Regions from separate parts of the Shewanella mangrovisoli genome, predicted to be linked through region 1. Evidence: predicted binding sites of a transcription regulator. Region 1 holds the regulator's gene; the other holds the start of a gene.
The links. Region 1 encodes FliA, which starts transcription of late flagellar genes. Its sites were predicted from a motif close to CTAAAGNTNNNNNNNNNNNNGCCGATA; they were not measured.

Region 1 (13,248 bases):
TTGTGACCCAAATGGTGATGCAAACCTTTGTGTTAACGGGCCAGATCATTGGTATGCAAACCAGTTTAGGTTTTGCCTCTATGGTTGACCCTGGTTCTGGCCAACAAACGCCAGTGATAGGTAACTTCTTTTTATTACTCGCGACGTTGATTTTTCTCGCTGTCGATGGACACCTGTTGATGATCCGTATGCTTGTCGCCAGTTTTGAGACCTTACCTATTTCGAATCAAGGGCTAACCTTGACAAGTTATCGCTCGCTGGCGGAATGGGGCTCCTATATGTTTGGCGCGGCACTGACCATGTCGCTCTCGGCGATTATTGCCTTACTACTCGTTAACTTATCCTTTGGAGTCATGACCCGCGCCGCGCCGCAGCTGAACATTTTCTCGATAGGTTTCCCCATCACTATGATTGGTGGACTGCTGATTTTATGGTTGACCTTGACTCCCGTAATGGCCCATTTCGAAGAAGTCTGGGCGTCGGCACAGCTTTTGCTTTGCGATATTTTAGGGCTTCAGTGTCAAGCCAATGGCATATTCTAACCGGATAGGAACGCGTAATGGCTGAAGAAAGTAGCGGCGAACGCAGCGAGGAACCCACCGGGAGGCGCCTCGAACAGGCGCGAGAGAAAGGGCAGGTAGCCCGTTCAAAAGAGTTAGGTACCGCGACCGTGTTACTCTCGGCGGCGACTGGCTTATATATGCTTGGACCTGGAATAGCGAAAGCCCTATCCAATGTATTCGAGCGTGTATTTACCATGGAGCGCGCCGCTATTTTCGATACGAACCAGATGTTTAATGTATGGGGCGTCGTGGGGAGCGAGATTGGCTGGCCGTTACTCAAGATTATGTTACTGATTGTCGTGGTGGCATTTATTGGTAACGTATCCCTTGGTGGGATGAATTTCTCTACCCAAGCCATGATGCCTAAAGCCAGTAAGATGAGCCCTATTGCGGGGTTTAAGCGGATGTTTGGTGTGCAGGCCTTGGTTGAATTAACCAAAGGGATTGCTAAGTTCTCTGTGGTAGCAATCGCGGCTTATTTGCTACTCAGTCATTATTTCAACGATATTCTGCTCCTGTCTGCCGATCATCTCCCCGGTAACGTCCATCACGCGCTGGATTTGTTAGTGTGGATGTTCATTCTGCTTTGCTCCTCCGTCTTAGTCATAGTGGTGATCGATGTGCCGTTTCAGATCTGGAACCACAACAAACAACTGAAAATGACTAAGCAGGAAGTTAAAGACGAGTATAAAGATACAGAAGGTAAACCTGAGGTTAAAGGTCGAGTACGGCAAATGCAGCGTGAGTTAGCGCAGCGACGCATGATGGCTGAAGTTCCCAATGCAGATGTGATTGTGGTAAACCCTGAGCATTATGCCGTGGCCATCAAGTACGATGTAAAGCGCTCTGCAGCGCCTTTTGTTATCGCTAAAGGGGTGGACGAAGTCGCCTTTAAAATCCGTGAAGTGGCAAGGGCACATAATATTGCGATTGTTTCGGCGCCACCGCTGGCGCGGGCAATTTATCACACCACTAAGCTTGAGCAGCAGATCCCAGAGGGCCTATTTACAGCGGTGGCGCAGGTACTGGCTTATGTGTTCCAGTTACGCCAGTACCAAAAAGGTCGTGGCCGTAAACCTATCCCAATCCCTGTTAATCAACCCATTCCTGACGATCTAAAACACTAGTTAAGTGTTAGGTTACCGAAGAAATAGTTCACAGAGATAAACCCACAACAAGAAGCGCTAGCAGTTGGCGCGCTTTTTGCTTTCAGGCTGTTATGCGTCAAAGTTTAGGTATCTGTGAATGGATGTTAAAGCCTCCCTAGGCCAAGTAAAACAGTTGAAACTGAGCTCTTTCAAGGGCATAGGTACGCCAATGCTAGTGCTTGCGGCATTGGCCATGATTGTGCTGCCTATCCCGCCGTTTCTGCTCGACGTTTTATTCTCCTTTAACATTGCCTTGGCTTTGATTGTTCTTCTTGTCGCGATTTATACCGACAGACCCTTAGACTTTGCTGCGTTTCCAACCGTTTTATTAGTTGCAACATTGCTGCGACTCGCGCTTAACGTGGCATCAACCCGTGTAGTATTACTCGAAGGTCACAATGGTGGTGACGCCGCCGGTAAGGTGATCGAGGCCTTCGGCTCCGTGGTGATTGGCGGTAACTATGCTGTAGGTTTAGTCGTATTTATCATTTTGATTATTATCAACTTTGCCGTTGTGACTAAAGGTGCTGGCCGTATTGCCGAGGTGAGTGCTCGCTTTACCTTAGATGCGATGCCCGGTAAGCAAATGGCCATCGATGCCGACTTAAACGCAGGTATTATTAATCAGGATCAAGCCAGAACCAGACGCGCCGAGGTGACCCGCGAAGCCGACTTCTATGGCGCAATGGACGGTGCATCTAAGTTTGTGAAGGGCGATGCGATTGCCGGTATTATGATTTTGGTGATCAACATTCTCGGTGGGTTTATTATCGGGATTGTGCAGCACGGTTTGACATTCTCCCAAGCCGTTGAAATTTATACCCTGTTAACCATTGGTGACGGTCTCGTCGCGCAAATCCCAGGTTTATTACTGTCAATCGCCGCGGCGTTGATGGTGACCCGTCAAAATGAATCTGGCGACATGGGCCAGATGCTGATCAGTCAGATGTTTGACAGTCACAAGTCGCTCAGTATTGCGGCCGGCGTACTCTTTGTGATGGGTATTGTGCCTGGCATGCCACATATGGCGTTTTTAAGCTTTGCCGTGATCACCGCTGGTGCCGCTTACTTTATCTTCAAACGTAATGAAGCCAAACGTGCCAAAGCCCTTGAGCAAGTCAAAACGGGCCCAACGGAAAGAGCCGAAAGAGAACCTAAAGAACTTAGCTGGGACGATGTGCACCATGTTGATACTATCGGTCTAGAAGTGGGTTACCGTTTGATCCCGTTGGTCGATAAGGGCCAAGGTGGCGAGTTACTGAGTCGGATCAAAGGGGTACGTAAAAAACTTTCGCAAGAACTGGGCTTCTTGGTGCCTGCGGTACATATTCGTGACAACCTCGATTTATCACCTAATGCCTATCGCATCTCGTTAATGGGCGTGGTGGTTGGAGAGGCGGATATTCGCCATGACTGCGAACTTGCCATCAACCCTGGTCAAGTTTACGGTAAGCTCGATGGTATAGAGACTCGTGATCCTGCCTTTGGTCTTGAAGCCGTGTGGATTGCCCCAGAGCTTCGCGAACATGCACAAACCTTAGGTTATACCGTGGTGGATGCTGCGACAGTGGTGGCAACCCACATCAGTCAGATTTTGACGAATAATGCGGCGAAACTCTTAGGCTACGAAGAAGTGCAACAACTGATGGATATGCTTGCCAAGCATTCGCCTAAGCTGGTGGATGGCTTTATTCCGGATGTGATGCCGCTAGGAAATGTCGTAAAAGTGATGCAAAACCTATTAAATGAAGGAGTTTCTGTCAGAGACTTGCGTACCATAGTGCAAACTTTGTTAGAATACGGCACTAAGAGTAACGATACTGAAGTGTTAACGGCGGCAGTGCGTATCGCATTGAAGCGCATGATAGTTCAAGAGATCTCGGGTCCTGAACTTGAAATACCTGTCATAACTTTGGCGCCAGAGTTGGAACAGATGTTGCATCAGTCAATGCAAGCAACCGGTGGCGATGGTCCGAATATCGAACCTGGTCTTGCAGAGCGTATGCAGCAATCCTTAGCGGATGCCGCTCAAAAGCAAGAAATGGTTGGTCAGCCCGCTATTTTGCTAACGTCAGGTATGTTACGTGCGACACTGTCTCGCTTTGTTAAATATACTATTCCTAATCTCAGAGTGATTTCTTACCAAGAAATCCCCGATGAAAAGCAAATACGCATAGTGTCTGCCGTCGGCCAGTAGAGGACGCATAAGTGAAGATTAAACGTTTTTTTGCCAAAGACATGCGTGCTGCACTGGCCCAAGTGAAGGACACGCTCGGCTCCGATGCCGTGATTATGTCGAATAAAAAAGTAAATGGCGGCATTGAGATTGTGGCCGCCGTTGACTATGACGAGCCCAAAGCGAAGGCGCCTGCAGCTGCACCGACTTTTATGGATGTGAGTGATGATTTAGTGTCGCTCGGTGCTAAAGCGCCGATTCGTGCTGAGACTAAGCTTAAACCCTCGGCGCCAGCGGACTCTCTCCAAGCCTTGCTCGAGAAGCAACAAAGCCGTTTAAACCAACAACTCACTCATCAACAGCAAGACGCGGAATTGCCTGCGTGGGCACAAGCACTACAGGCACCCGCGGCGCCAAAAGCTGAGCGCCGTGATATGGGAAATGCCTTCGATAAGAAGCCGCAGGTATCACAGAAACAAAATGCGGATCTCGAAGCGATGCGTGATGAGTTAGCATCTTTACGCAATTTGCTCACTCATCAAGTGTCTGCGTTGATGACTGAACACAAAAAACGTATTGACCCTGTGGGTGCCATGCTGGAGTCAAAGTTACTGGAGGCTGAGTTTTCGCCTGCGGTCGCGAACAAGCTAGCGGCGCTTAGTCAACACTATACCCCAGCAGAATTAGTTCGTGCCTTGCCACAAAGTCTAGCGAATATGCTTGATAATCAAGGTGATGATATCGTTAAGCAAGGTGGTGTTGTGGCATTGGTTGGCCCAACGGGTGTGGGGAAGACCACTTCCTTAGCCAAATTAGCGGCTCGCTTCGCCGCCCATCATGGCGCAGACCAAGTCGCTTTGATTACTACAGATCATTATCGTATTGGCGCCTATGAGCAATTGGCCACCTATGGCAAAATTATGGGCTGTCCCGTTAAGCAAGCCCATGACCTTGCTGAGCTAGAGCAAATTCTGTATCAGTTCAGAAATCGCAAGCTAGTATTGATAGATACTGCGGGGATGGGCCAACGAGATATGCGGCTTTACCAGCAACTTGATAATTTAACTGCAAATAGCAGAATACCTATCCGCAGTTATCTGGTACTGTCTGCCACAGGGCAGCGCCGTGTGCTACAAGATGCTGTAAATCACTTTAAACGCATTCCCTTATCTGGTGTTGTACTCACCAAACTCGATGAATCCGTGTCGTTAGCGGGCGCATTAAGTGTGTTGATCCAAAGTGGGTTGCCATTAAGTTATGTTACGGATGGGCAGCGAGTGCCCGAAGATATGAAAGTTGCCGATACTTTATTGCTTGCAGAGCAAGCGTTAGCGGCCTTAGAAAACACTGAACAACAATCGTTACCAGACACAGCGTGGTCAGATAATATGACCTGTGCATTTGAGTAGAGTTATGACCCTGGATCAAGCAAGTGGTTTACGTATGATGAATCAACCCTATAACGAAAAAGTGAAAGTAATCGCGGTTACGGGTGGTAAAGGTGGCGTGGGTAAAACCAGCGTATCCATCAATACCGCAGTAGCATTAGCCGAAAAGGGCAAGCGTGTCTTAGTGCTTGATGCCGACCTTGGCTTAGCAAACGTCGATGTCATGTTAGGGATCCGTGCCGAGCGTAACCTTTCCCATGTACTCTCTGGCGATGCTGAGCTGGATGATATTATCGTCCGCGGTCCTAAAGGCATAGGCATTGTCCCTGCGACCTCTGGTACCCAAGGCATGGTCGAATTGAGTCCTGCGCAACACGCGGGTTTAATTCGAGCTTTCAGCGAGATGCGTACTCAGTTTGATATCCTCATCGTGGATACCGCCGCGGGGATTTCAGATATGGTGCTCAGTTTTTCCCGTGCGTCACAGGATGTGCTAGTTGTTGTCTGTGACGAGCCAACCTCAATCACTGACGCCTATGCGTTAATCAAAATTCTCAGCCGTGAACACGGCGTTTTCCGTTTTAAAATTGTTGCGAATATGGTGCGCAGTTTACGCGAAGGTATGGAATTGTTTGCTAAACTCAGTAAAGTGACCGACCGATTCTTGGACGTGGCACTCGAGCTGGTTGCGACCATTCCGTTTGATGAAAACCTTCGCAAATCAGTGCGTAAACAAAAGTTAGTGGTTGAGGCTTATCCTAAGTCTCCAGCGGCTATCGCGTACCATGGCCTAGCGAATAAGATCATGAGCTGGCCGGTACCACAGCAACCTGGTGGGCATTTGGAATTTTTCGTTGAGCGCTTGGTTCAGCGACCAGATTTTCAAGAGGAAAAAACGAGTGAATAAAGCCGCAGCGTATACTTGTTTAGACAGTAAAACGTCAATCGTTGAACAGTATGCACCGTTGGTTAAAAGAATTGCACATCACTTGCTCGCCAGATTACCTGCCTCAGTGCAGCTCGATGACTTGCTTCAAGCGGGGATGATGGGACTATTAGAAGCATCATCCAAGTTTGATGGTGGCAAAGGTGCAAAGTTTGAAACCTTCGCCGGCATACGGATCCGTGGCGCCATGTTGGATGAGATCCGTCGTGGTGACTGGGTTCCCCGTTCTGTCCATCGTAATAATCGTCGAGTTGCTCAAGCCATTGATGAGTTAGAGCAAGTGTTGGGTCGTGATGCGCGCGACACAGAAATTGCAGAAAAACTTGATATGACGCTCGATGAGTACCATCATATTCTTAACGATGTTTCTGTTGGTAAAATCATAGGGATAGAGGACTTAGGCGTATCGCAGGATATACTCACTCCGAGCGATAATGTGAGCGATGGAACATTTGAAGCATTAGCAGAAACCCAGTTTCATTCAGCACTCGTTGAGGCGATAAAATTATTGCCCGAAAGAGATGCGCTAGTGCTATCGTTATACTACGATGAAGCATTGAATTTAAAAGAAATTGGCGCCATTCTTGAGGTAAGCGAATCGCGAGTTAGCCAGATATTAAGTCAGGCAATGTTGCGACTCAAAGGCAAACTCAAGCATTGGACATAAGTATAATTATTGATTGAGCACAGAATGTCGGCTCACCGGAGGAAACCTTGGACAAGAATATGAAGATTCTCATCGTTGATGACTTTTCGACAATGAGACGTATCATCAAGAACTTGTTGCGAGACTTGGGCTTTAATAATACCCAAGAAGCAGACGACGGCTCAACCGCGCTGCCCATGCTGCAAAAGGGCGACTTTGATTTTGTCGTCACAGATTGGAACATGCCTGGTATGCAAGGGATTGACTTGCTGAAGGCCATCCGTGCTGATGATTCTCTAAAGCATTTACCCGTATTAATGGTTACCGCAGAAGCAAAACGTGAACAAATCATCGCTGCCGCACAAGCTGGCGTGAATGGTTATGTGGTTAAACCTTTTACCGCAGCAACACTTAAAGAGAAGTTAGATAAAATATTCGAACGACTCGCTTAAGCAAGGATGAGCTATGAAGTCACAAACATCAGGGCTCATTACGCTTGAGAAGGCTCAGCGTTTAGTTGAACTATTAAGCGCGAATGATCAAACTCAAGCAGATGATTTATTTAGGGAACTCGCGGCTCCACTCCAAAGGGAGCTCTTTGATGAAGTTGGTAAACTAACCAGACAGCTTCACAGCGCATTGATGGATTTCCAAGTCGATAATCGTCTGGTTGAACTAGCTAATACAGAAATCCCCGACGCTAAGGAAAGGTTAAGTTATGTCATTGACATGACTGAGCAGGCAGCGAATAAAACCATGGATGCGGTGGAGGAGTGCTTGCCATTAGCCAATGCATTAACTGCGAATATCCAGCAGGTGATGCCATCTTGGGACAAATTAATGCGTCGTGAAATCGCCTTGAGCGATTTTAAAGCGCTTTGCCACAATGTGCAGCATTTGATGTCACGTAGCGAATTGGATTCCAATCGCTTACGCGAATTGCTCAACCAGATTTTGATGGCGCAGGATTTTCAGGACCTGACTGGACAAATGATCCGTCGGGTGATCGATCTAGTGATGGAAGTTGAAAGTAATCTGGTGTCTATGCTGACAGTATTTGGTGAGCAACCCGTGATTGAGAGTCAGATTACTCAGAAAAATAATATTGAAGCTGAAGGACCGATAATGAATGCCGAGCTTCGTCAAGACGTCGTTACTGGTCAAGATGAAGTCGATGATCTGCTATCGAGTCTGGGTTTCTAACTGGGAGTCAATTTGATGGCCTTTGATGTAGATGAAGAGATACTCCAGGACTTTTTGATTGAAGCGGGCGAAATCCTTGAGTTGCTGCAAGAGCAGCTGGTCGCGCTTGAAAACAATCCTGATGATACTAACTTGCTAAATGCCATTTTCAGGGGGTTTCATACTGTAAAGGGCGGTGCGGGTTTCCTTAGTCTCACTCCCATGGTGGATGTTTGTCACGAAGCAGAAAACACCTTCGATTTATTACGCACAGGCAAGCGTAGTGTATCCGCCGAGTTAATGGACATCATTCTTCAGGCTGTCGATGCGATTAACACTATGTTTGCTCAAACCCAACAAGGCGAGCAACAAGACCCAGCAGATCCTGCATTATTGGCTAAATTGAAAATGCTCAGCTCCGGTGAACCGCTTCCTTCCGAATCCGGTCAAAGTAGTGCCGAAGTCGAACCATTGCCAGAACCCGAACCCGAACCTGTTATAGAAACAGTGGTTGAAGTCGCCGCCGTTGAAATGCCAGTCGATAAATCAGAGCTTTCAGATTCCAGTATCGATGAAATCGATGAAGCAGAGTTTGAAGCCTTACTCGATGCGTTGCACGGCGCCGGAAAAGGTCCTGGCGTCTCTGCGCCTCAAGCTGATGCTGCACCTGCTGTGCAAAATGTCAGTAAGCCTCAAGCGACATCCGCAAGCGCTAGCGATGATATTACCGATGATGAGTTTGAAGCTCTGCTCGATGAGCTGCACGGTTCTGGCAAGTTTAAAGGTAAAGTGGAAGAAGCTGCTAAGCCAAAAGCAGAAACTGTTGTTGCTGCACCAACGCCTACCGCTCCCGCTGTTGATTCGGACGAAATCACCGAAGATGAGTTCGAGCGTCTCCTCGATGAGTTACACGGTAAAGGCGGTGCTCCTGCAAAAGTGACAGCGAAAGCCGAGCCAGTGAAAGCACCTCCAAGTGCCGCTGCGCCTTCAACGCCTACCGCTCCCAAGGCCAGTGTTGCTGCACCAGCAACACCTCCAGCGGTAAAAGCCAAAACTGATGTTGCGGTTGCTGAAAAAGCCCCTGCTAAAGCGGCCGCTGCAGCGTCTGCCAACGTACCTCAGGGCGAGACGACCGTTCGCGTCGATACCGCCAGACTCGACCAAATCATGAACATGGTCGGCGAGTTAGTGTTAGTGCGTAACCGCTTATTGAGTTTAGGCATTAGTCGTGATGACGAGGAAATGTCTAAGGCGCTGGCGAATTTAGATTTAGTGACAGCGGATTTGCAGGGCGCGGTGATGAAAACCCGCATGCAACCCATCAAGAAAGTCTTTGGTCGCTTCCCTCGGGTTGTACGCGACTTAGCCCGTACCCTGAATAAAGAAATCGATTTAGTCCTCGTGGGCGAAGAGACCGATCTAGATAAAAACTTAGTTGAGGCGCTTGCTGACCCGTTAGTGCACTTAGTGCGTAACTCGGTAGATCATGGCATTGAAATGCCTAATGACCGTGAGGCCAGCGGCAAACCAAGAACGGGTACCATCACACTGTCTGCAAGCCAAGAGGGTGATCATATCCTGCTGAAAATCGAAGACGATGGCGCAGGTATGGATCCTGAAAAGTTAAAGCAAATTGCCATCAAGCGTGGGGTACTCGATGAGGATACCGCGGCGCGGATGACTGACAGTGAAGCTTATAACCTGATTTTTGCGCCTGGCTTCTCGACTAAAGTGGAGATTTCAGATATTTCCGGCCGTGGTGTGGGAATGGACGTGGTGAAAACCCGTATTACCCAACTTAACGGAACCGTGCATATCGACTCGATGAAAGGCAAGGGCACCATACTTGAGATTAAAGTGCCGCTGACCTTGGCGATTATGCCTACCTTAATGGTGGACGTTGCCAAGCAAGTGTTTGCGTTGCCTTTATCCAGCGTGAATGAGATTTTCCATCTCGATCTCACCAAGACCAATATTGTCGATGGACAACTGACTGTGATTGTCCGCAACAAGGCCGTACCGCTTTTCTATCTGGAGCAGTGGTTACATCGCAATCGAACCAGCTTTAAACATGGTGATAAGAAACACGGCCATGTGGTGATTGTACAGTTGGGCATGATGCAAATTGGTTTTGTTGTCGATGCTTTAATTGGACAAGAAGAAGTGGTGATTAAACCCTTGGGAGCATTGTTGCATGGCACGCCGGGTATGGCGGGGGCGACAATCACATCCGACGGTGGCATCGCCTTAATCTTGGATGTCCCTGGATTATTAAAGCATTATGCGAAGAATAAAAGTTAGTTTCCAATAAGGAATGGAATGGCCATTAAAGTATTAGTCGTTGATGACTCAAGTTTTTTTAGACGACGTGTTAGTGAAATAGTCAATCAAGATCCTGAACTGGAAGTGATCGCGACGGCCTCTAACGGGGCCGAAGCGGTGAAGATGGCTGCCGAGCTTAATCCTCAAGTCATTACAATGGATATTGAAATGCCAGTTATGGACGGAATTACTGCCGTTCGTGAGATCATGGCGAAATGTCCAACACCGATTTTGATGTTTTCTTCATTGACCCATGATGGCGCTAAAGCCACGTTAGATGCCCTCGATGCGGGGGCGCTCGATTTCTTACCTAAGCGCTTTGAAGATATTGCGACCAATAAAGATGACGCAATTCTATTATTGCAGCAAAGAGTAAAAGCTCTAGGTCGCCGCCGGATTTTCCGCCCTGTGGTGCGTCCAACGACACCTACGCCGCCACCTCGCCAGAGCGCGAGTTCAGTATTAGGTGGTACATCGACCCATGCGCAATCTGCGCCAGCGCCTGTGCGTTCTTCACCTGCGACCTCGATTCGTCCAAGTGGTAAGCAATATAAATTATTGCTGATTGGCACATCGACGGGCGGTCCTGTCGCCTTGCAGAAGATTCTGACTCAGTTCCCAGCAAATTATCCGCATCCTATTTTGCTTATCCAGCATATGCCTGCGGCCTTTACGCCCGCCTTTGCGAACCGTTTAAACGGTTTGTGTAAGATTGAAGTGAAAGAAGCGGCTAACGGTGACGTATTGCGTCCCGGTTGCGCTTACCTTGCACCAGGTGGGATGCAAATGATGGTTGAGCGCGCTGGTGTTACTGGCCGTGTCAAAGTTTTGGCTGGCAGCGCGGAGATGAACTACAAACCCTGCGTCGACATTACCTTTGCCTCAGCATCTAAAGCCTATGGCGGTGATGTGCTGGCGGTCGTGCTAACGGGAATGGGAGCCGATGGCCGCGAAGGCGCACGTATGTTGAAATCGGCGGGCGCGACCATTTGGGCACAGGATGAGGCGAGCTGCGTGGTCTATGGTATGCCGCAGGCGGTGGCCAGTGCGGGTATCGCTACTCAGTCCATTTCTCTGGATAACATGGCGGAGTCGATTTTAAAAGAGTCTGCGCGTGGCTAAGTCGAAAACACAGATAAGCACAAATATTTTGCTTATCATAGTGTTAATGGCAATCGCCATATTGTGCTTAGCCGCATTAAGTCTGGACTATCATCGAAAAATCATTGCATTACGCGATGATGTAAAGCGATTGGAGTCTACACAGATTTTGCTCATGGTGCCGGATGAACAGGCGCAGGCGATTGCATCTTGGCTCGCTTCCCATCCGGATCAAACTAAAGCGATGCTAAAGTTGGCTTCACCGGGAGAGCAAAAGGCGGTGACCCTAGGTCCAGAGGCGTTCTCGGCATCCGATGCAAAAATTCCGTCGACGCTTGAGAAGCCGATTGAAGATAAACCGTCGCAGAAGCAAACTGCTGTCGATCCCGTACCTGAGTCATTGCGTACAGAAGCCTCATCGGTTTCATCCACACAAGCGCAATCTCAGTCGAGTAATGTCCCTGTGGTGATTTCGGAAAACGCCGATGGGGTGAAAGTCATTAGTTTGCCTAACGGCGGCATAAGAGTGACCACAAGGGAAGGCGAGTAGTGCTTGTCGTTGCTCAAACGGGCGTGATGAATAGCCGAGAATCAATATTAAAGAGGTCAGTTCTTTGAAAGTCTGGACCATTGCGAATCAAAAAGGTGGGGTTGGAAAAACCACTTCAGTAGCCAGTTTGGCGGGTGCGCTCGCTAAACGGGGTAAGCGTGTACTGATGATTGACACCGATCCCCACGCATCGCTTGGTTATTACCTTGGCATTGACTCCGAAGAGGTTCCCGGTTCGCTATTTGACGTGTTTGTGGCGCATAAGAGTTTGACGACTGATTTAGTGAAATCCCACATAGTACCCACCTTAGTCGATGGCTTAGATTTACTGCCTGCTACGATGGCGTTAGCCACGTTAGACCGAGCGCTAGGACATCAAGAGGGTATGGGGTTGGTGCTGCGTAATTTATTGGCTCTGGTTGCCGATGATTACGATGTGGCGATTGTGGACTGTCCTCCCGTGTTAGGGGTGTTGATGGTAAACGCGCTGGCGGCCAGTCAACACATAGTGATCCCTGTGCAAACCGAATTTCTAGCCATCAAAGGGCTCGAACGTATGGTAAAAACCATGGAAATCATGGGGCGGTCAAAGAAAACCCGTTATAGCTATACCGTCGTACCCACTATGTACGATAAACGTACTAAGGCATCACCTGCAGCCTTGCAGGTGCTGAGTGAACAATATGGCGACAGCCTTTGGCGAGATGTTATCCCCGTAGATACTAAGTTTAGAGACGCCAGTTTGGCACATTTACCCGCTTCCCATTATGCAAGCGGCAGTCGTGGCGTGAAAGCTTACGAGCGATTATTAGATTTTCTTTTAGCTGGGGAGTTTGGCCATGTCAAAATCGGTTGATGAAACTGTTTTTGATTTTTTTGAATTATTGCTGCATGAAGAAGACTGCAAAGCTGTGGCTTCCCCGAATGCGCCTCAACATGAGGTTGCGACGCCGCTGGCTGGCAAAAAAAATGAAGCGCAATTACTCGATGACGCTATTTTAGCCGAGCACAGCCAGGCTAAAGTGCATGCGAGCGTGACTATTGCCGCCGAAGTGCAGCCACAGAAGGCAAAGTCTGCCAGCAATATGCCTCATCTTGATGAGCCTGCTCCGTTAGTTAATAAGCAGGCTTTGGAGAAACTCCTCGCGCCGGTATTAAAAACGGTGGTGATTGAGGAGAAGCCCGCGGAAGTGTTGAGCGAAGCTGTGCCTGATACTGATAAGGTA
Region 2 (18,207 bases), 2.2 Mb from region 1:
AAACTTAAAACTGGAGATTATCTCAAACCAAACTAAACTGAACCTTAATTCGCTTAAAATACATGAGGAGGCGTTATGTTAGGCGCGTTACTGCTGCTTGTCGTCGTGATAGCGCTACTCGCGTTTATGGTGCTCAAACGGGGGCCTAAAAAGCGCAAGCATTTTGTCAAACTCATGGATAACGCGAAAAAGAAAAATCAACGGCTTGCAGGGCAAGAAAGGCGCTTCCATTGCGTCAGCATCGAAAATGACGGCAGTTGTTGTGATCAGGTAGATGAGCTCAAAGGGAAACGTTTTCTGTCAAAAGAAGCCCCTGAACTCCCAATGGAAGAATGCACTATGGCCAATTGTCAGTGCCGCTATCAACACTATGATGATAGACGCCAAACGGGTAACGACCGTAGAGTCGATTACGGCATAACTAAGGATCTCTACGGCGCGTTTGGTGAACATAATCGCCGTGAGACCCATAGAGGCCGCCGCTCAACAGACCACTAATGCCTTTTACGCTGGGCGAGTTTCCACAAACGCGGGGAGATCGCGCATCTCACTAAACCAGAGCGAGGTCGCGGGAGCCACTTTACGCCAATCGAGTTCTGGATGTCTGAAATCCACATAATCCAGCAAACAAATCAAAGCTAATTGTGGCGCCTGAATCGTTGCCTGAGTAATCACACTCTGATGTTCCATTTGCATCAAACCGCGCAGCAGCGCTTGCTCAAAACGCGATGTCCAAAAAGCCGATCTCACCCCTTCCTCTTCACGCATTTGTTCTTGGCGCAATTTTACCGCACTGTCTATCAGGCCTTTGATCATCGAATACTGGCATTGCAATACCCAATTATTTACTTGGCCGCCAAACATCTGCTGCTCACCTAATTCGGCGTCTAAATAGCGCATAATCACTTCGCTATCGAAGATAGGCACACCATCGTTGGTGATGAGGCAAGGGATCTGCCCAAGCGGGTTAACATCGAGCAGCTCAGCGGTGTTTTCCATCGGATTGACTAAGACTTCTTCGATATCCTTAATCCCTAAATAACGGATTAATGTGCGAACACAGCGAGCATAGGGTGAAGCGAGGGAGCAGAGCAACTTCATCAAAAAATCCTTCTATATGACTGACATTAAAACGATTAAGACTAATTATCTATCATTAACACTCAACCGATTACCAATATTTCTCGACGGTAATTTGTCCCGGAGCGCGGCGTAGGTTTTTAGCTAATCCCTTGTCGAGCAACGCAGCCTGCGCGCCGCTGATCATCCCCGGATTACCACAAATCATCACCTGCGAATCCGCAGCATTGATAGTTAACCCCACTTTACGCTCAATTTCGCCCAAGACGAGACCATCGGGAATACGGCATTGCAGTGCATCGTCGACCTTTTCACGGGTGACGGTTAAACACAGGATAAACTGATCAGGATATTGCACTGCATAAGCCTTTATTTTATCGAGGTAGGCTAAGTCTTTAGCTTCGCGGACACCATAGATAAGCACGACTTTTTCGAAACGCTGCCAAGGCTCTGGCGTATCTAGCATAGATAAGAATGGCCCCACGGCCGTGCCCGTGGCTAACAACCATAAGTGCCGGCCTTGCCCTGCTCCCTTAGGGATCTCATCCAAGGTCATAAAGCCTGTGGCGGTTGGGGTGATCTCAATTTCATCCCCTATGGCAAGATTTTGTAATTGTGGGGATAACTGCCCTTCTTCTACGGCGACAGCCAAGATTTCAGCATAGGGTTTATCGGGGGAATTCACGAGGGAATAGGCTCTGGCGACACGCTTATCATCTTGCATCTGGCTGAGTTTAATAAATTGACCCGGAATAAAGGGCGCCAGTTCGGCCGCTATCCGCAGCGAAAATAATTTATCACTCCAATCAATACGTTCGATAACCCGTCCCCTAGTCCACATAACTCGCCCTCAAGCAAAACGTTAAATAGATCCCTAGCATAGACTGTTATCTGCGCAACAAAAACCCCTTATTGCAAGGGGCTTAAAACAAGGGAAATGGCAACAAGATAGAGTACTAAGCGCGGGACATTATGCGCTAGCCGTTTGCGCCTCATCAGGTTTCTTATTGAAGCTATCCCTAAAGGCCTGCAATCCTTCTTGCACTAAACCATAGGTTTTATCGACGCCATCGGCAATATCCCCTTGCAACACTTTAAGGCCGGACAAAATATCTCGAGCCTCCTTAAAACCATTGTCGATAGCGCCACCGATAATGCTCATAAAACTGTCGAGCTGCTCATCCAAACTCATATTTGAATTTTGCTGTTGGTGAATGCTAAAAAACTGGGTTGCAAAACTCACAATCCGATCGGCAGTCGCTTCGGGGGAAGTATCGACGTTATTGTCATAGGCGGTTTGAATGGCATTTTCGCCCATCGAAGGGGCTAACTCTTTGTTTATCGCTTCAATTGCCGCGCGATAAAGTAACGCCATGGATTGATCACCGGATTTTAAACTCACATCTTCCTGCGCCGACAGAATCGCCTGATTCATTAACTGCTTACTGGTTTGTTGTGCAGTTTGCTTAGATGCTGCTTCCACATTTTTCGTCTTTTCAGCATTGGCAGGCACGTTTTCGGCATACTTGCGGTGGGACGAAGAAGCGCTCTGTACCTGTGCAGGGTTATTGATTTCCATGATACAAAATCCATTCAATTTGGGGTGACTCTATTATCGACCAAAATTTAAGCAACTTTAGTATTTTTCTCAATTGCAGTACCATCACAATCTAAGGCAATGATACCCATAATGAATCTATTCGCCTCAGCATCGCACTTGCATGCGCCCATCAGATAAGGATATACGGCATGGCAACTCCCCAATGGCTAGCAGTGGTTACTCACTCCTTGCGAACCATCCGCTTAAATAAACTTCGGCTATTACACACTCTGCTATTAGGCCTGTTACTCTTTACTAGCATGGGACTCAGCCCCATCAATCAAGCTTTTGCCGATAATCGATTGATTATTTTGGTAAGGCATGCCGAAAAAGCCGATGCTCCAGCAGGCGATCCGTCCCTTTCAGATGATGGCCACGCACGTGCCCTAGCCCTTGTCAGCGCCTTGCAAAGAACGCAAATCTCGCAACTGATCGCGACCCAATATCAAAGAACCCAGCAAACCTTGTTGCCTATGTCTTCGGAGCGGCATTTACCTATTACCGTGGTCGCGGCCGAAAAACCACTCGCAGCCCATATCCAGCAAATTGTTGCACAAGTACATGCTGTTAAAGGTAACAGCTTAATTGCGGGGCATTCCAATACCGTCCCACTGATCATCAAAGCTCTTGGCGGCCCAGAAATCCCCACCATCGCTGAAGATGATTACAGCCAGCTGTTTTTACTCTCCATCCATGATGGACAGCCGGCGAGCCTTATCTCCACCCGTTATGGACACGAATAGAGGATAACAAGATGCAAGAATTGAATTGGTTTATGTGGGGACTGGATCTCTTCTCAGGGCTGTTTTTAATCCTAGCGGGCTTTGTCGTTCTGGCGATTGTCTATATGTATATCGCCGACAAGCTACAAACCAAACAGGCCGTGCGCCACAACTACCCTGTGATAGGTCGCTTTCGGTATTTATTTGAGAAACAAGGCGAGTTTTTTAGACAATACTTTTTCGCACAGGACAGGGAAGAATTGCCCTTTAACCGCGCCGAGCGAAGCTGGGTATATCGAGCCGCGAAAAACGTCGACAGAACCATCGCCTTTGGCTCGACGCGCCCGCTAGACAGCACAGGCGCCATCATGTTTATGAATACCGCCTTTCCTACTCAAGATGAAGATATCACGCCAATTCTGCCTCAAACCATTGGCCCCCATTGCCGCGAGCCCTACACCACTAAGGCCATTTGCCATATCTCCGCCATGAGCTTCGGCGCCCTGTCACGCCCTGCCGTCACCGCCTTATCCCACGGCGCAGCGCAGGCGGGATGTTGGTTAAATACTGGTGAAGGTGGCTTAAGCCCTTACCATTTAAAAGGCGGCTGCGACTTAGTCTTTCAAATTGGTACCGCTAAATACGGTGTACGTAATGAGCACGGCCATTTAGACGATGACAAGCTCAAAGAAATCGCCACCCACCCCGAAGTTAAAATGTTTGAAATCAAAATGGGCCAAGGAGCCAAACCAGGCAAGGGTGGTATCTTGCCGGGGATAAAAGTCACCGAGGAGATAGCCAAAATTCGCGGTATCCCGCAGGGCCATGATTCCATAAGCCCCAATGGTCATATCGAGTTTAAAAATGTGGGCGATATTCTGGATATGATTGCCAGAGTACGTGAGGTCACGGGTAAACCCACAGGCATTAAGGCCGTACTTGGGGACGTGCAATGGCTCGAAGATTTTTGCGATGAAATTGAGCGCCGTGGCGAAGCCTCTGCCCCCGACTTTTTTACCTTAGACAGTGCTGACGGCGGCACGGGCGCCGCCCCTCAACCCTTAATGGATTATATGGGCTTGCCCCTTAAAGAGAGTTTACCCATATTAGTCAATATCTTAATTCAGCGTGGGCTACGTAAACGCATTAAAGTGATTGCCTCAGGCAAACTCATAGTGCCATCGAGGGTCGCTTGGGCGCTGGCCTTGGGTGCGGACTTTATCGCCTCGGCCCGTGGCAATATGTTTGCTCTCGGATGTATTCAAGCGCTGCAATGCAACAAGGATACCTGCCCGACGGGTATCACGACTCATAATAAGAAACTCCAGCAAGGCCTTGATCCTAGAGACAAATCGACTCGCGTCGCTAATTATAATCATAACCTACACCACGATTTAGCCCTGATCGCCCACTCCTGTGGCGTGACAGAGCCAAGGCAACTCAAACCGTCCCATGTGAGGATTGTGCTCGAGAGTGGCTTGTCGGTTTCGCTGGATAAGTACTATTCCCATATCAATCAATAGTTAACTTGACACTGTATGCATTTCGTACGACTTTCGTCTAAAGTTAATTTAGCAAAAGGTAATTTGAACGCGTATCACAAAAGGGGTAAGATCCGTGATACGCGCTTGAGATTAAACAACTGCATATTAAGTTAAGGAAACACTGTGAAAGCAAGCTTTGTAAGCCATATGCCAGACAGTAAAACTGCCAGCACTAGCTGTAAGAGCTGTAATCGCTTGACTGAGATCGAAGGCGAATTAGTGTGTTTTCGTGAAGGCCAAGTGATTCGACTCACTAAAATTGACGAATCGACCACCAAATTCAATTTGTTATGTGAAGGTTGGAAGGCTGGAAAACCAAAGGGAATATAATTTCTTATATTCCCTATTTCGTTTATCTCATCGCTTAATTCAGACCTCGAACATCCGCATTACATTCATTAGTTCTACGAATAATCCCTGCTAATTCAAGTTCTTGATTCATTTTTGCCAGCGTTAAACGTCTTGTGGTCACTTTAAGGCCTGCGTTTAACTCTGCGTGAATGCGTTGTAGCGAATCATAATCCACACCGCGCTTTTTAAGGGTTGCCATAATCGCAAACCAATCTGTGCTTACTTTCTCTTCTCTGCCTTCAATATTGACTCTTAATGCCATATTTTCCATGCCAAGCACCTCTTATCGTTATTTGCTTGGATTCGAGTATAGAGAGCCGAACCTGAATAAAAACTGAATTGTCCCAACGCTGTTACACTTCAACCGAAAGCTGTTGTTGCTCATTTTGTATGCGCCACAACTTAGCGTAGAGACCATCCTGAGCCAGTAAGGACTGATGATTCCCCTGCTCGACAATTTCCCCTTGGCTTAAGACCACAATTTGATCGGCGTCGACTATGGTCGATAGCCTATGTGCCACGACTAAGCTGGTATGCCCTTTCGCGACCTCGCGCAGTGCCGACAGAATAGCTTGTTCCGAACGGCTGTCGAGGGAGGATGTAGCCTCATCAAACACTAGCACTGGAGAGCCTTTTAAAATCGCCCGCGCAATGGCCACGCGCTGTTTCTCCCCGCCCGAGAGCTTTAAGCCCCGCTCACCCACTTTGGTATCCCAACCTTGGGAGAGCGACGCGATAAAATGCTCTAAATGCGCGAGTTTGATGGCATGGCGCACTTCTTCATCCGTCGCATCGGGACGACCATAACGAATGTTCTCCACTAAGGAATCATTAAATAACACTGTATCCTGCGGCACTATGGCGATAGCTCGGCGCAGTGCATCCTGGGTTAATTGACGAATATCCTGCCCGTCAATCAAAATGCGCCCTTGCTCCACATCGTAAAAACGGAATAGCAATTTGATGAGCGTAGATTTACCCGCACCGCTATCCCCAACCACCGCGACTTTTTTCCCCGCCGCCACCTTAAAGCTGACGTTGCGCAGTATCGGTCTGTCATCGTAGCTGAAACTCACATGCTCAAAACTGAGCTCGCCGCGCTTAGGCTCAAAGTCTAAGGCATCGGGTTTATCTACTATGCGAGGGTGCTTATCGAGCAAACTGAACATCCGCTCAATATTGGCTAGGGCTCCGCGGATTTCACGGTAGACAAATCCCAAAAAGTTTAGCGGCATAAAGAGCTGCATCATAAAGGCATTGATCAGTACAAAGTCACCTAAGGTCATCTCATTATTAGTCACTTTATAGGCGGCTAACGCCATCATCGCCGTCATCGCTAACGCGATAATCATCGCCTGCCCACCGTTGAGGGCAAATAGTGATAAACGATTCTTACGTTTAGCCACTTCCCATTGGTCTAAGGCTTGGTCATAACGGTCCGATTCATATTTCTCATTATTAAAATACTTCACGGTTTCATAGTTGAGCAGGCTGTCGATGGCGCGGGTGTTGGACAGGGAATCAGCCTTAGCCGCATCGCGGACGTATTCAGTGCGCCACTCAGTCGCCACCACCGAAAACCAAATGTAGGCCATCACTGAGGTAAAAGTGATAGCGGCGAAGGCAATCCCATAATTAAAAAAGAAAATACCAATAACCATGGCGATTTCTAGCAGGGTCGGCACTATGTTAAACACCATAAAGCGCATCAAAAAGCTCACACCACTGGTGCCGCGTTCAATATCCCTCGACAAACCGCCCGTACGCCGCTCTAAGTGAAAATCCAAATCGAGTCGATGCAGGTGGTCGAACACCGCGAGACCCAATCGGCGAATGGCCCGCTCAGTGACACGGCCAAATAGGGTGTCGCGGATTTCACCCGTGATCACTGTTAACAGCCGCACTGCGCCGTAGGCTAAAACTAATCCGATGGGCACACTCAAGGCCTGCGCGGTTTTATTCGCATCTAAGGTATCGACTAAGTCTTTCAGAATAAAAGGCAAACCCACGCTGGCAAGCTTAGCGACGATAAGGCAAGACATGGCTAGCGCCACCCGGCCCTTGTATTCGAGCAAATAAGGCCAGAGCAACTTAACCACGTGCCAATTGAGCTTATCGATGGGACCTTCAAAATACAGTGTTGGGCGCATATGTCTAAACCTTTGCCAAAGTCGCTCAATTGTAGCAGCATGGCGCACGTTAAGGCGAAACCAAACAGGGAAAGTTTGAATAAAATCAATCAGATTTTTCTGACAGACAAAAAGCGGCCCGCTTGGCAAAATATCTCTGGCTTACCGAAATAAAAATGTCATGCTAACGACTTACGCTCAAAGAGTTCGCAAAGCGAATATTAAGGTGAAAAAATTCTGAAACAAGCTTGGCTTTATCAGAACAGTAACCGTTAAAATAGGCCAGAACATCAAGGGTTCGACTGTTGATTATTTTGTCGGTTTTACCCAAAATGTCCCTCGGACTAAAGATTTCAAGCAGCAGGATTTGCAAACATCTGGCCGCAGATCCGTGCGTACAAACAAGTTCCGCACTCGTTCTGCGATAACATTAAAGATAACTCAAATAAATCAAGATCAAAGGATGCTTTATGTTGGATTCAGCTAAAGTTCAATACCCGCCATTACCACTGATCCAAACTTGGGTGTGGATGATGATCGAATCAGGCAATCCAGAAATTCAGGACAAAGGCAGAAATAACCTGATTGCTGCTTTTGGTAGCTTGGCCAAAGCTAACGAATACTTAGCCGAAATGAGCAAGAAATAATAAAAATAAAGGCGCCGGGATAGCGCCTTTATTTTTGGTCTTAAACCCGATTAAACCCGCTGACGACGTTCGATAACACTCTGATTTAACACTGCGAGTAAACGCTCGGTATCGTCCCAACCAATACAGGCATCTGTGATGCTCTGACCGTAGCATAACGCTTGACCTTCAATCAGATCCTGCCGCCCTTCCACTAAGTGGCTTTCGACCATCACACCGAAAATCGCCTTATTACCCGCGGCCACTTGTTCGGCCACATCGTTTGCGACTTCCATTTGGCGTTGATATTGTTTGCTGCTGTTGGCATGGCTGAAATCGATCATAATGTTGTCGACCAGCTTGGCCTTTTTCAGTTGTTCGCTGATCTGCGCCACATGGCTGGCACTGTAATTTGGCTCACGGCCGCCTCGCAGAATGATATGGCAATCGGGATTACCTTTGGTCGACACAATCGCCGAATGGCCAAATTTGGTTACCGATAAGAAGTGGTGCGGCGCATTCGCGGCGCCAATAGCATCGATTGCCACCTTAATCGTGCCGTCAGTACCATTTTTAAAGCCTACAGGGCAAGACAGCCCCGAGGCCAATTCACGGTGCACCTGCGATTCTGTGGTGCGTGCACCGATGGCGCCCCAGCACATCATATCCGCCACATATTGCGGGGTGATCATATCGAGGAATTCACCCGCGGTAGGCATGCCAGAGTCATTCAAATCGACCAAGAGTTTACGCGCGGTACGCAAACCATCGTTCAGTTTGAAGCTGTTATCCATATAAGGATCGTTGATGAGTCCCTTCCAACCCACTGTGGTACGCGGCTTTTCAAAATAAACACGCATCACCACTTCGAGCTGATCTTGATAACGTTCTCTTAGCGCAACCAGTCTCTGGCCGTATTCCAATGCGGCCTTAGGATCATGGATTGAGCAAGGACCAATGACCACTAACAAACGATCATCTTGGCGAGCGAGAATGTTATGGATGCTTTGACGGGCGTTAAACACAGTTGCAGCAGCGTTTTCGGAAGCAGGAAATCGTTCTAGAATCGCAATCGGTGGAAGTAACTCTTTGACTTCATTAATGCGAACGTCATCATTTTGGTAATACATAATTTACTGCTCCAACTCTCGTGTTTAGGCTATTTTTATCGCTGCAATAGGGGATCTCAACTGCAATACTGAGTTCAATTTATCCAGTCTGCGCCGTTAATGCAACCAAGTTGTCTCCATTTCAAAAAATCAGCTATAACGTCTTGTTTTAACATATTTTTAAAAAATACAAATTCAAATATTTCAATATGATATGCAAACTAAAGCCAACCGAATGTTTGGGTAGGAAGCAAACGATACTGAGAGCGGAAATAAAAAACCTCCTTTGCCAGTAATCAAACGCAAACAAAGGAGGTTGAGTAAAGGATTAATGTTGCTGCATGGCCTGCAGTTTTGCCTGATAACGATGCTTATCTGTGGCTTCGCGGCTAAGTGCCATGGCCTTTTCCATATTGAGTTTGGCGCGCTTCTCATCGCCCAGCGCCCAATAGGTACGTGACAAACCAAAGAAAAACTCATGGCGATAATCGGCTTTATCCACGGCCCTTTGATACCAAGCGAGCGCCTCGCTGTATTGGTGTTCATCATAGGCCTGTTCACCCATATCATAGTAGTAATAAGGATTACGAATACGCGCTAACTCCAACACTTTATTGACCTGCGCCCACTCTTCTAAACGGCCCTGATCACCTAAAATCACCGCCAAGTTATAGAGGGTCGTCATATCATCGGCATCGTATTTGAGTGCATAGCGATAGACTTGCTCTGCCCGCTTTTCATCGCCCTTGTGGCGATAAATCACGGCTAAGGTGTTGAGCGCAGGGATAAAGTGTCCAGATTTTAAGCCGGCTTTAATCAGCGCATAGGCGCGGTCTAAATCCCCTTCAACCAAGGATTCGGCGGCCATATTGTTATAAAACATGCTGGTTAAGGTCTGGCGATTGATTTGCACTTTATTGTAGCCTCGCAGAGCTCGCTCGGGCATAAAGTCGACCAGAATCGCATGGGCCGACAGATACACAGTGTGCACGCTCTCGGCGGGTAACAAGCGTAGATTGACATGGCCGTTGATCAGATAAAACTCGCCCTGTTTGTCCCACACGGGTTCAATCGCAATATCTTGAAACTCAGTGCCAATTTTAAACACATCCGCTAAAGCCGATGTCATCACAACCAACGACATACAATTCCCCGCGCGCTGGGCATAGGTTTCGCTGGCGGTTTGAGTCAAATTATCTTGATAGTGAAAATCGCTGTGGCCGCCATCTTGGTTAGCATTGATATAACTGGCTAACCATTCGTGTACCGCGACGGGATTTTTCGTCGATAAGCTGTAACGGTCGTAGGCTCGCCTAACATCGGCCGCCACAGAAGGCGGAAGGCTAAAAATATCCTCGACGCTCGGAATATTACTGACAGATTTAAACAACGAATCTGCAAATAGGGCATCGATTTCATCATCACTAGGTTTTGGGGCTGTTGAGCTGCAACCCCATAAGAGTAAAAGTAATAATGAGCAGATTATGCCGCTTGAGATGGTGCGCAGTTGTATCATGAGATGTCCCCCAGACCATAAGGCTCCTATTTGAGCTTATTACACTTGGCCAAAAAGACGTCATAAAATGGTTACAAAAAATAACGGCCTGCCACAAAGGATTGCGGCAGCTTAAGGGTTAACGCTGCGCCGGAGGGTCTACCTTGATATACACATCCTGCTGCTGATAACGATAAGGCCGGTAGTTATCCTGACCACAAGTAAAGTAGCGGTAAGGCTTTACCTGGGCGATACAACCGAGTGGCAGAGCCTGCAGAATTTGAATTTGCTCCTGTCTTCTCAAGGATTCCTGCCATTCATAATCTTTTAGCACTTGGTCGCGCACAGCAAAGGCATCGAATGGCTCATCCGAACGAGTCACTACGACTTGCCCCGCAAAAGCGGGCAAGGCTAAGAGTGCACTCAGAATGCCCCCAAGCAAGCAGGTACGTCTGATTTTCACTGTGAGATAAGAGATTAAGCGCATCATTCGCTCCTTGTGGTATCAGCGTGGCAGTCGAAGACCCATAAAAAAAGCAGAGCACTTGGCTCTGCTTTACTATCCTCTTATCCCTTAGAGGCATCAAGTCATATCAACACCTGTTAGCCTGCACTTTTGACAGTCACAAACTCAGGGTAAGCGTCGATTCCACAGTCAGACGCATCCATACCGTTATATTCTTCTTCCTCTGTAACACGGATGCCCATGGTCATCTTGAGTACAAACCACACCGCAAACGACGCGCTAAATACCCATGCGAAGATAATCGCTGCGCCAGTTAATTGCGCTGTGATAGTCGCGTCGGCATTCGATAAGGGGACACACATCAAACCAAGGAAACCCGCAACACCGTGCACAGAAATCGCGCCCACAGGGTCGTCAATCTTGATTCTGTCCAGACCCACGATAGAGAACACCACTAAACCACCAGCCACCACACCAATCACCCCTGCCATCAGCAGCGAAGGCGACAGCGGATCGGCAGTAATCGCCACTAAGCCCGCCAGTATGCCGTTTAAGATCATGGTTAAGTCCGCTTTACCCCAAATCATTTTGCACACAACTAGGGCAGAGATAGCACCAAAAGCGGCTGCGGTATTAGTGTTTACGAAGACCTTAGCGACAGAGCTAGCGTTGGCCGCATCTGAAACCATTAATTGTGAGCCACCGTTGAAACCAAACCAGCCCATCCACAGGATAAACATCCCTAAGGTCGCCATTGGCAGGTTAGAGCCTGGGATAGGGTTGACTTGGCCGTTAGGGCCATATTTACCCTTACGAGCACCGAGCAGTAACACCCCGGCGATAGCCGCAGCAGCACCTGTCATGTGCACAATACCGCTACCCGCAAAGTCTACAAAGCCTAAGCTAGAGATAAAGCCTTTACCCCAAGTCCAGTAGCCTTCAACTGGGTAGATAATGCCTGTCATCACCACGGAGAAGAACAGGAAAGCCCATAACTTCATTCGCTCCGCTACGGCGCCAGAGACAATCGACATCGCCGTTGCCACAAACACCACTTGGAAGAAGAAATCAGATTCCAAAGCATGGTTTGCATCGTCGGCTTGTGAGCCAATCAGCGTACCGAGTGAAGGCAACCAGCCACCTTCGGCATTGTCGACGTACATAATGTTGTAGCCAATCAATAGGTACATCACACAGGCAATCGCGTATAACACCACGTTTTTAGTTAAAATTTCGGTGGTATTTTTAGAGCGCACTAGGCCAGCTTCGAGCATGGCAAAACCCGCCGCCATCCACATAACCAAAGCGCCTGAAATCAAAAAATAAAAGGTGTCGAGTGCAAAGCGCAGTTCAGAGACTGTCACGCCTAATTTTGTTAGTTCTTCCATCTTCCGCCCCCTATAGCGCTTCAGTGTCGAGTTCACCCGTACGAATACGGATGGCATGTTCTAAGTCGATAACGAAAATCTTTCCATCACCAATTTTTCCCGTATGAGCCGCACTGGTAATCGCCTCAATCAGCATGTCGAGATTTTCTGCTTTAGTGGCAATTTCTAGTTTTACTTTTGGCAAAAAATCCACCTGATACTCGGCGCCACGATACAACTCCGTGTGCCCCTTTTGACGGCCAAAACCTTTAACCTCGGTCACCGTCATCCCCTCAATACCAATACCGGCGATAGCTTCACGGACATCATCCAATTTAAATGGCTTGATGATAGCGCTGACTAGTTTCATCCTGACCTCCAAAAAACGCGATTGTTATTAACTTGTAGCCAAGATAATTCAATCATCAGGCCAGAATTTTAATTTATTGATTTAAAAGAAATAACAAAGATTAGCCAGGAATAGTTCGATTAAAAATGCACCAGACTTGTGCAAGCAGAAGAGCGACGCACTCTTTTAGTGAGCAATTTAAGTGCACGCCATATTCGACCTTTGCCCTATTGGTGAGGCTGCCCAATTAGGGTTTACTAACAGTGCAAAAAACAAACAATTCACAAAATAAGCAGAGCAATCGCTAAACGATGCCTTTATTCCACCCGCGCAGAAGGAACGCCCGATGTTAAAACCCGAAGAATGTGTACTCGTTATCGTCGATGTGCAGGGAAAGCTCGCTCAGATCATGGATAACTCAGCCAAGCTTCATCAGCAGTTGAGTACACTTATCCAAGGCGCACAGCTGTTTGAAATCCCCATCCTCTGGCTCGAGCAATTACCCGCCAAACTTGGCTCGACCACAGAAGAGTTAAAAACCTTGCTCGAAAGAACTGGCTCACCCATTGCCAAGCAGCACTTTAGTGGTTGGTATTGTGATGAATTTGCCAATGCATTAACCCAAACTCGGCGCAAACAGGTCTTGCTTGCGGGGATAGAAACCCATGTTTGCGTGTACCAAACCTGCCGCGATCTGCTCGACCAGCACTACTCGGTGCACCTTGTCGCCGATGCGGTGTCTTCCCGCAGCGTTGACAATAAACAGCTGGGCATCCAAATGATGACAGCCAAGGGAGCAACCCTCACCAATGTGGAGTCACTGTTATTTGAACTGCAACATGAAGCTCAGGGAGATAGATTTAAGGCGCTGATTAAATTGATTAAATAAGGTTGATTAAATAAGGTGAGAAGAGAGCTTGTTCAAGCTCTCTTTAGTATTCAAAATGCGGCAACACAAACGGCATAGTTGGCACTATTAGCATAGCTGCGAGAACTATAGCCGCTGGGGGCGACAGAGATAATGCCAGCCAAGAATTCGGTCTCATTGACAGTACTAGACCAAGAGTCAATCGTCGAGCTCCACTGCGCACGTTGATAGGCTGCGCGACTCTCGCCGTACCCATAGAGGGTATTTAACTCCTGCTCCGTTGGCCTGCGCCAATTATCTTTACCGGCAAACTCGAGTGAAGCCAATTTTTGGCACCAGCGGTCAAACTGACCGTCGACGCCAACCTTGGCCTCATGACCCTTTGCCGCTTCGGTGCCGGGTAAGATGACGCCTTTACCATCCTGACGGAACAGAGCATATTCGCCTCGGCTCGGGCCAAATACAAACTCCTCCGGCACGTTAAACGTCATCGCATAGCTATCGCCACTGTTGTTGGCATCATCTTGTTTAAGATAACCCAAGGCGTTCATCACGGCGATGGAGGGCGAACTGCTAAACCATTTCGTCTGACGATCACTTTTATCGTAAAGCGCTTTGATTTTTAAGCAATTGGTTGATGCCAGAGTACGGTCGTTATTATCGAGGCCGCCATCAAAACTAGTATCGATTGGCGTACCTTCGACGTGGCCACACAGGGAAATTTGCTCTTTTTGGCGACATTCTGTCAGTAAAAACAACAGCACTATGGCACTGCTGATAATGGCGATTTTAGTGGGATTAATCATGACAACAAACCTTAATCCAGTGTTGATAAAAAGACAGTACAGCTAATCCAGAATTGCCTCCCGGATCAGCCTTAAGTGATTGGCTCGATTAGGCTATAGCGCTTTAACCACGGCTTCCTGCACCAGCAGTTGGTCGTTCTTGTAAACCAACAGCTCACCTATGGGCCTTTCTTCGGCGCTCAGCACTATTACATCGCAGACATAGAGATAGGGGCCGCTTTTAAACTGGAAGGAATGATTACCGCCGTTACCATCGAGAACTAACTTCCCCTTTTTGAGGACTAAATCAGGTTTCTCGCTCATGGATTTGCCCTTTGCCCAGGCGGCATAACGGTATTGCTGACGGTCGAGGGCATCGACACGAATGATGAATCGCGCGGTTTCCCACGCCAGCTCAGGGCTAGCAAACTCGCGTACACTCTCGTGTAGCATCGCTTTTTGCTGCGCGATCAGTTCATCCCTTAACTTAGCTTCCTCTGGGCTTTGGTAGTTAATGCCCGAGATTTTGCCATCGAAATCCAACCAGACACTGCCGTGATCGAGCATGATGCCGCGCCAACCCATAGTCTCCCAGTTATTCTCTGTGGTCGAATTGGCGATTTGACTCAGCAACTTGCTATCAAAGACTTGCTGAAATCTCGTCAGCAATTGCTGTGGATTTTGCACATCGGGGAGCGGGTATTCCCGCTGGAGGGGATAAGAAATTTGCTCGGCAATCGCCTGACGATCACCCGCCTTGGCCGCATCAATCAAGGCTTGCACCTGCGGCACGTATTCCGCCTCTAAGGCAGCCAGAGCCTGGGGGGCAGTGCTAAGACTCCCTAGCAGCAAGCCCGTATAAAGCCCTAAACGCGAAAGTCGATTAACCGCTGAAAAACCTTGATAAAACGGGCGACAAGACATGATTTATTCCTTTAAAGTCAAAAACATCCAAATTAAGACTTGGCAAGGATACCATAGCTAAGGAGGGATAAACACACACAATCCCACCCAAGCCTATGTGTTAAAAGTCGAATCACAGCCTCGCTAGCAGCACCTTAAGCCAACAGCAAACTCGAGACTATCGCCACAGCTACCGACATAAAGATCACCCCAATCACCCCATCGATAATAGGCGTGAGTCGTTGCAGCTTTTGCTGCACCTTGGCTTTTGAGAGCATCAGCGCCAGAAAGCCAAACCAGAGCAGTGACAACACAAATAACATCAGCGCGGCGGCAAATTTAGTCACGGGTGTCACGCTCGGGGTGATCAAGGCGGAGAACAAGGTTAAGAAAAACACTAAGGCTTTTGGATTCAATAAATTGGTATAAAGCCCCCTCATAAAACCCTGTTTAGGTGATAAGGCGTTTACCGCACCCACCGTGGGCATATCAACGCTGTTTTCAGAGGTTGTTGCAAATCCAAAGGGATTTGCGCCCTCGCCGTTCAATACGGTTTTGGGTTTACTGAAAAAGGTCACAGCAGCCTTAAGCGCACCAAATCCCATCCACGCCAAATACGAAGCGCCCAGCAATTGCACTAACAGATACAAGGTATGGGAGCTTTTAATCACTAAGCTGACGCCAGTTAAACTCAAAATGGTATGGGCTAAAATCGCCACAGATATTCCCGCCGCCGTGGCAATTGCGGTGTTTCGTGGCTGCGACGTAGCAACCTTCACCATAATGGCAAAATCCGGCCCAGGGCTGACTAAGGCTACACAATGAATAACGGCTAAGGTGACTAACAGGGATACATCCATCAATAGGACTCCGCAAAAACAGATAAGAACACCAGTATGCCCAAGCCTGCTGCAACTGCATTGTAAGAAATTGCACGCGGTTAATTTACCGAGACAAATTATACCAATGCTATTAAAGCATGCGCCGCTGGAATTGGACGGGTGAGAGTAAAAAGGCCTGCTTAAACGCCTTATTTAGATGACTCTGATCGAAAAAGCCTAACTGCTGCGCCACATCTGCCACTAAGGCGCCATGGGTTAAGGACTTTTTCGCTAACTCTAATCGCACTCGCTTTAGATAGGCGTGGGGTGTCATTCCAGTCGCCAGTTTAAATTGGCGTAAAAACTGGAACTTACTCAGGTTAACCTCATCGGCCAACGCCTCGAGCTGAGTGTTTTGCCACGGCTCATCGTGAATTTTCTGTTTGATGCGATTTAACTGCTGCCATGATAACCCCCTATCCTGCCGTAAATTCAGCATTCCAGTGGGGTGGCGCGTCAATAACAGCTGCATAAAGTTCAGCAGGTGCGACTCGGCCGCAAGCTCAGAGCATTGGCCTTGGATAAGCACATCATGTAACTGGATAAAGTATTGATATAAAGCGGGATCATCCACCATGGGCGCATTAAAGAAATGAGCCTTGAGCCCCATCTCTTGGCTAATGTTGTTCATATACTCCACGGGGATCGACATCACCTTAACCCGATAACCTTCGGCATCGCGGCTTTGTCCATCATGGGTTTCATCGGGATTGAGGGTCGATAACCCATGTTGCCCGAGCTGATAACGACTGCCTTTATTGATAAATTGCTGCGCCCCTTGAGTCACCACGCCTAAGTGATAATCCAGATGCACGTGTTTATCAAAACTGAAATGCGTAAATTCCGCCTGACTCAGTTCAATGCCCGAGAGGCTGGGATGGCGCCAGTAATTGATATTTTCAACGGGAGTCACACGGCTCATAGGGCAAGCTTAATCTCACTCGGCAAACACAACTTTAGATACTACTCATTCTAGCCGCCGAGATCTTGGCTCGAATAGTAAATTATTGCAGCGTCCTCCCCAAAAATGCAAAACGCCCGAATGCGGGCGTTTTGTGAAAACCAACATGCTGGATTAGTGCGAATGACTGCCGTGGCCGCCTTGCGCCTCAATGGCATGGCCTTCGCTGTTATAAAAACCACTGCTACCGTGTTCGATAAAGCCTTGGTTGATCATCTTGGCGATAAAGGGGTCGGACTCACTGTCGCCCACATCAGCAAAGTCAATGTCTTGATAATTCTGGGTTAAAGCAGCGAATGCTTCGTGGCTGTAAGGCTCAACCTTGAGCAACTGATAACTTAAAACTTCACCTAAATTAAATTGCTGTGGCAGTTCAATGCTGGCAATCCAGTCGAGCTGGCTGTCCAAGCCATTCACTTTACCCGCAAAGCCTTGAGCCGCAAAACAAGGCAATTGTTTTAGCTCAGTTTTTGCCAAGTTAGCAGGCAATGCCGGAGACACTACATGGTACAACTGATCGCGGTCGTGCTGAATGTTTAGCGCCCTTAAGTCACCCTTGCGATAGGTGACTGAGCGTTTTTCAGCGGGGAAATAACGCACATATTCGCCATTGGGTGCCCATTGTTCAAAGGTGGTGTTATCCCGTTGAATAATAAAATCTTGTCCGTCTCTTAGCAGGGTCATCTGCCAACTTTGCCCCTTAGCATTAGTGACTTGGTACTGGGCTTTTAAATGGCTGGCCTCAAGTGTTGCGCATTGTGCATTGGCCTGATACGCAGAAGCAGCGCTAACGGGAGTGGCTAAGGCCATCACAGGGGAGGCTAACGTCGATACCAGAGTGACTAAGAGGAGTTTGTTCATGTTATTTCTCACTTACACGCTAATTTTATGACTCGCATTACTGACTAACGTCTTTACAGACAGTTAGATAAAAGCCGATGGCAGGACTGCCCGCCATCGGCATTTGGCTT

Region 2: a site for FliA is predicted at 2,694-2,720, ahead of K0H60_RS17650 (DUF5610 domain-containing protein). Genes of this name have one in related genera too.

What each region holds. Positions count from the first base shown of each region.
Region 1 is NZ_CP080412.1:1,565,062-1,578,309, forward strand. Features, by position in the region: gene fliR (flagellar biosynthetic protein FliR) at 1-542, shown strand, start outside; gene flhB (flagellar biosynthesis protein FlhB) at 560-1,690, shown strand; gene flhA (flagellar biosynthesis protein FlhA) at 1,809-3,908, shown strand; gene flhF (flagellar biosynthesis GTPase FlhF) at 3,920-5,296, shown strand; gene K0H60_RS07020 (MinD/ParA family protein) at 5,301-6,182, shown strand; gene K0H60_RS07025 (RNA polymerase sigma factor FliA) at 6,175-6,888, shown strand; gene cheY (chemotaxis response regulator CheY) at 6,936-7,319, shown strand; gene K0H60_RS07035 (protein phosphatase CheZ) at 7,333-8,070, shown strand; gene K0H60_RS07040 (chemotaxis protein CheA) at 8,086-10,350, shown strand; gene K0H60_RS07045 (protein-glutamate methylesterase/protein-glutamine glutaminase) at 10,369-11,493, shown strand; gene K0H60_RS07050 (membrane anchored protein in chemotaxis locus) at 11,507-12,022, shown strand; gene K0H60_RS07055 (ParA family protein) at 12,087-12,878, shown strand; gene K0H60_RS07060 (chemotaxis protein CheW) at 12,862-13,248, shown strand, end outside.
Region 2 is NZ_CP080412.1:4,047,184-4,065,390, forward strand. Features, by position in the region: gene K0H60_RS17635 (hypothetical protein) at 76-498, shown strand; gene K0H60_RS17640 (glutathione S-transferase) at 505-1,101, opposite strand; gene K0H60_RS17645 (ferredoxin--NADP reductase) at 1,172-1,921, opposite strand; gene K0H60_RS17650 (DUF5610 domain-containing protein) at 2,051-2,659, opposite strand; gene K0H60_RS17655 (phosphoglycerate mutase family protein) at 2,830-3,423, shown strand; gene K0H60_RS17660 (FMN-binding glutamate synthase family protein) at 3,435-4,925, shown strand; gene K0H60_RS17665 (hypothetical protein) at 5,070-5,276, shown strand; gene K0H60_RS17670 (hypothetical protein) at 5,311-5,568, opposite strand; gene K0H60_RS17675 (ABCB family ABC transporter ATP-binding protein/permease) at 5,651-7,447, opposite strand; gene K0H60_RS17680 (hypothetical protein) at 7,897-8,073, shown strand; gene aroG (3-deoxy-7-phosphoheptulonate synthase AroG) at 8,124-9,182, opposite strand; gene K0H60_RS17690 (tetratricopeptide repeat protein) at 9,490-10,677, opposite strand; gene K0H60_RS17695 (hypothetical protein) at 10,796-11,143, opposite strand; gene K0H60_RS17700 (ammonium transporter) at 11,260-12,510, opposite strand; gene K0H60_RS17705 (P-II family nitrogen regulator) at 12,521-12,859, opposite strand; gene K0H60_RS17710 (hydrolase) at 13,185-13,727, shown strand; gene K0H60_RS17715 (Lcl domain-containing protein) at 13,778-14,512, opposite strand; gene K0H60_RS17720 (hypothetical protein) at 14,606-15,415, opposite strand; gene K0H60_RS17725 (LysE family translocator) at 15,550-16,254, opposite strand; gene K0H60_RS17730 (AraC family transcriptional regulator) at 16,367-17,197, opposite strand; gene K0H60_RS17735 (hypothetical protein) at 17,351-18,097, opposite strand; gene K0H60_RS17740 (alkaline phosphatase family protein) at 18,206-18,207, opposite strand, start outside.